One region of the Anoxybacillus sp. PDR2 genome, then DNA from elsewhere that is predicted to be linked to it. Evidence: riboswitches for the same ligand, from Rfam matches in the RefSeq annotation. Region 1 holds a riboswitch; the other holds the start of a gene.
The links. A riboswitch is a leader RNA that binds a small molecule or an ion and turns the genes downstream of it on or off. The one in region 1 is predicted to bind FMN.
Positions count from the first base shown of each region.

Region 2: it holds a riboswitch for FMN, as region 1 does, so the genes downstream of both, ribD (bifunctional diaminohydroxyphosphoribosylaminopyrimidine deaminase/5-amino-6-(5-phosphoribosylamino)uracil reductase RibD) here and GRQ40_RS08465 (ECF transporter S component) in region 1, are expected to answer to the same signal.

Region 1 is NZ_CP047158.1:1,761,421-1,763,888, forward strand. Features, by position in the region: gene pepT (peptidase T) at 1-354, opposite strand, end outside; FMN riboswitch at 671-805, shown strand; gene GRQ40_RS08465 (ECF transporter S component) at 955-1,533, shown strand; gene GRQ40_RS08470 (molybdopterin-dependent oxidoreductase) at 1,572-2,183, opposite strand.
Region 2 is NZ_CP047158.1:2,545,414-2,547,881, reverse strand. Features, by position in the region: gene GRQ40_RS12240 (peptidylprolyl isomerase) at 184-621, shown strand; FMN riboswitch at 1,161-1,296, shown strand; gene ribD (bifunctional diaminohydroxyphosphoribosylaminopyrimidine deaminase/5-amino-6-(5-phosphoribosylamino)uracil reductase RibD) at 1,585-2,468, shown strand, end outside.

The sequences.
Region 1 (2,468 bases):
ATCGGCGGGCGAAAGAACAATAGAAAGCTCGTGATTTAAGATGATATCGCCTCCGTCATAGCTTTCAATCAGTTGTGGATGAACATTTTCCCCCGTAAACTCGGTCGCTGTATCTAAATGTGCCAAAAATCCGATCGTCGGCACTTCTTTCTCTGTATTGGCCGGCAGTGTGGCCATCACATAGCCATTTTGATCAACCGTCACCTCTGTCATGCCGATCGCTTTTAACTCTTCTGCCAGCATATTGGCTAGTTCGAGCTGACCTGGAGTTGAAGGGCACGTGTCGCTGTTCGGATCAGATTGGGTATTCACCTTCACATATCTAGTCAAGCGCTCAATGATTTCTTGTTTCATATCGTCCATCTCCTTATGATTTGCTATCTTTTTCCGATGTTATTTTATCATAAAACGCTTATTTCAAGAAAAATGGAATCTTGATTTAGACCATTGATCATCGGATACAAGCTTTCTGATGCGAATGAGTGACAAGAGCTCTGAACAAGGGCTGTTTCTGAGGCCGAGTAGATGGATTTACGAATGAATGATGTTATCTAGTAGGTCAACCGTGGGAAGCGTATAAAAGCCTTAACGTTAAGAAGCGAAGCTTTATGCATAGACAATATTCAGCAAAACATGTATAGTATAAATGGAATAAATAAAATTTAGATTGATTCATCTTCGGGGCAGGGCGAAATTCCCGACCGGCGGTGATGAAGCGAACAAGCTTCTAAGCCCGCGAGCCGCAAGGCAGGATCCGGTGCAATTCCGGAGCCGACAGTTATAGTCTGGATGGGAGAAGATGAAGGTTTGCCGGCGTTCGGCGGTTGCGCTTGAACGTCTCTTTGCGCATGCCTGCTATCCTCCCTTAAGCGTTTAGGCTTAAGGGGTTTTTTATGATCAGTCGGCAGCCTTCTTCTTGTGAGGATGAGTCACGAGAAGGAGAGGAGAATCACCATGAAAAACATGAACGTATCCGCTTTTGCGGCGATTGGATTGTTCAGCGCCATCGCTTATCTATTGATGCTGCTCAATTTCCCGCTTCCGCCATTTCCTCCTTTTTTGCTTGTTGATTTTAGCGATGTTCCAGCATTAGTCGCTGCTCTAATGTATGGACCGATTGCTGGGATGCTCGTCGAATTATTAAAAAATGTGCTCAACTATTTCCTTGTCGGCAGCGCGACTGGCGTTCCAGTCGGTCATTTTGCGAATTTTATGGCTGGAATAACGTTTATTTTACCGACCTATTATATTTATCGTAAAGCAGCATCAAAACAGGGAATGGTCATCGGTTTGGTGGCTGGCACCATCGTGATGGCAACGGCGATGAGCGTATTGAACTATTATATCTTTCTGCCGGCCTATACCATTTTTCTCGGTTCGCCGGCAATGAGCGCCCCGGAAGCGAAAGCGCTCATTGTTTCCGCGATTTTGCCATTTAATGCCTTAAAAGGCGTGTTTATAACCGTTGTCTTTATGCTTCTTTTTCTCCGGCTTCGTCCATGGCTGCATAAACGAGCGGCAAGCCGCATCTGAGCCGCAAAAAGGCTGCGTTTACGAACGCAGCCTTTTTGTTAAAGCTTCGACAGCGTTGACTCGGAAAACCGCTCCTCTTGAAATGGGTTCGCCGTCATTGAATAACCTCTCTCTTCCCAATAGCCAGGCTCATCTGTTTTCATAAAACGGATGCCGGTCGCCCATTTCGCCCCTTTCCATAAATAAAAAGAAGCGGGGGGAATGAACCTCAGCGGATAGCCGTGCTTTGGCGAGATCTCTTGCCAATCGTGATGAGGGTCCTTCCATCGGTACACAAAAAGCGCATCATCTCCCATGAGAGCATGAAGAGGCAAATTGGCTGAATAGCCGAAGGGATCGCCGTTTAAATATCCATAAACTTTGACATAAGCGACGTCTGGATTCAGCTCGACGAAACGCAAAAATTCGCGAAAAGCAATGCCCTCAAATGTCGTGTCAAACTTGGACCATGTTGTGACGCAATGCATATCAATGGTTGAGATCGTTTTTGGCAATTCCATAACTTGCTGATAAGAAAGAGAAACCTCTTCTTTCACCTCGCCGAATAATGTGAATTTCCATGTAGCCTCATGAAACTCGTATACATCTCCTTCGTGAAGAATCGGCCATTTCTCCGTTGCAAATTGCCCTGGAGGCAGTTGTTTTGTCAATGTTCTGCACCCTTTCTTCCAACATGATATGATTTACCATCATACGGAGATTTGTGAGAAAATGCAATACAAACCGGAAGGAAACTGGCAAATGATGTAGAATATTCCGGGAAGCAGAAGGCGATGAAAAAGGAGGGTTCCTATGAACGAAGCTTTGACGCCGCATATCTAGTGCTCGCTCCTTTCGTTTGCTTCTACGCTTATGGTTTCAGGAATGTTAGTGCTTCTCATTGTTAGTATATGGATGCAAAACTGGACATTGAAAAGCATGGAAAGAAAGTTAGA
Region 2 (2,468 bases), 780 kb from region 1:
TCAAGAAGGGCATGCCCTAGTCGGCAAGCAAATCGGTTTGCCGGCTTCAGCAGAAAAGCGAGGAATCTAGTACGATCCGTTGGTTTTTATTGAATCCTCAACACGCCCGATAAAATGACTTGCTTTTTTTGTGTAACAAACAATGGTATGATAAGGGAGTATGAAAGAAAGGAGAATGAGAAAATGGCAAAAAAGGGTCATATTTTACTGGAAAACGGTGCAAAAATTGAGTTTGAATTATTTCCAAATGAAGCCCCAAAAACAGTGGCAAACTTTGAAAAGTTAGCAAATGAAGGGTTTTATAATGGCTTAACGTTCCATCGCGTCATCCCTGGCTTTGTCAGCCAAGGCGGTTGTCCGCGCGGAAATGGAACCGGCGATGCGGGCTATACGATTCCGTGTGAAACGGACAACAATCCTCATCAGCATAAAGAAGGAGCGATTTCGATGGCGCATCGCGGCCGTGATACAGGAAGCTGCCAATTTTTCATTGTTCATGAGCCGCAGCCGCATTTAGATGGAGTACATACCGTTTTTGGTCAAGTGACGTCAGGAATGGACGCGGTCAAAGCGATGAAAAATGGCGATGTAATGAAAGAAGTTAAGGTGTGGGAAGAGTAAAAGTTTTTACTCGTAGTATTAGTTGGGCATCACGATAAGGATAGGGATACCTCAATATTTGTCTTAGCGTGAACAAGTGATGGCATGATTTCGATGGCCGACGCTTGTTCACGTTTTGGCGTGAACAAGGCAAGTCATAGACTTGCCCTTTTTGGATCGTAGGTTTGTACAAATTGCGGTTTGTTCATATTTATACAGCAAAAGAGCAACCAACCCGATTGTATTGGATACCACCAATACAACTTTATATGGAAGGAAAGTGGTTTTTGAGCGTGAAGTGTTTCCGCTTTGTTTAGAACGACAGGGAAATAGGCTGCTGGGAACGCGCAATTTTTATAGAAGCTTAACAGGATGAACGGTGTTGAGCTTTTTTGAAAGGATGAGGAAACGATGAAGAAAAATTGGATCCTGTTCTTTGCTCTGCTCGGTGTCAGCTTGATTTGGGGGCTTATTTATTGGTTATTCATAGCGAAGTGAGTGCGTGAGCATAGACAAACGATTGGATTGTGATATAATGATAAAAAATTACATAATCGTTTTGTATCCTTCGGGGCAGGGTGTAATTCCCGACCGGCGGTATTGAAACCGATGCGTTTCTAAGCCCGCGAGCCGAAATAGGCACGATCCGGTGCGATTCCGGAGCCGACAGTATAGTCTGGATGGGAGAAGGATCACATAAAGGCAGCACATTGCCGTAAGCGGAGCAGCACCAAAACCGTTTTTCCTTGCACTGTCAATGTGAATGGTAGATGTAGTGCTCCCCATAGTGGAGGTGTTTACTGAAAAAACGGAACAAATATTCGTGTTTGATGTCCGGTTTTGTTTTAGAACGGTGTTGTTCATGAAATGTGCAGCTTTTTTGGCATGCAAAACAAACATGTCAGTTTGTGGTTCTTACATATTTCTGCCCTGGGAGATGCGATTCCTAGGGCTTTCTTTATGGTAAAAAAGGAGGGATGGAACATGCAGAGCGATGAACGGTATATGCGTTTGGCGCTTGAAATGGCTAAAATAGGAAGCGGACAAACCTCTCCGAATCCAGCGGTAGGGGCAGTTGTGGTGAAAAATGGAGAAATCGTCGGTTTGGGCGCCCACTTAAAAGCTGGAGAGCCACATGCTGAGGTTCATGCCATTCGCATGGCGGGAGAAAAAGCCGCTGGTGCGACAGTTTATGTTACGCTTGAACCTTGCAGCCATTTTGGAAAAACGCCTCCATGCGCAGATTTGCTAGTGGAAGCAAAAGTAGCGCGCGTTGTCATCGCTACGACGGATCCAAATCCGCTTGTAGCTGGGAAGGGGATGGAAAGGCTAAAACAGGCAGGAATTGAGGTTGTGCTCGGTACGTTGAAAGAAGAGGCCGATGAGTTAAACCGTGTCTTTTTTCACTATATCACGACAAAAACTCCATTTGTTACATTAAAATACGCAAGCAGCTTAGATGGAAAAATCGCGACGAAAACAGGTGATAGCAAATGGATTACTTCAGAAGCCGCGAGAGAGGATGTGCACCGCTATCGAGCCGCAAATGATGCGATTTTAGTGGGGGTTAATACGATCATGGCTGATAACCCTCATTTAACGACGAGATTACCTGAAGGCGGGAAAAGTCCGATTCGGATTATTCTCGATACAGACTTGCGCACACCGCTTCATGCAAACGTGATATCTAATGATGAAGCGGAAACATGGATGGTTGTCGGCAGTCAAGTATCCAGCGAACGCATGGCCTTATACCAAAGATCGCATGTGCGAGTCATGCAAATGAACCAGCCGCATATCGACATTTGGGAGATGTTGCGCATGCTAGGGGAGCATAAAATTACTTCTCTCTTTGTGGAAGGAGGGTC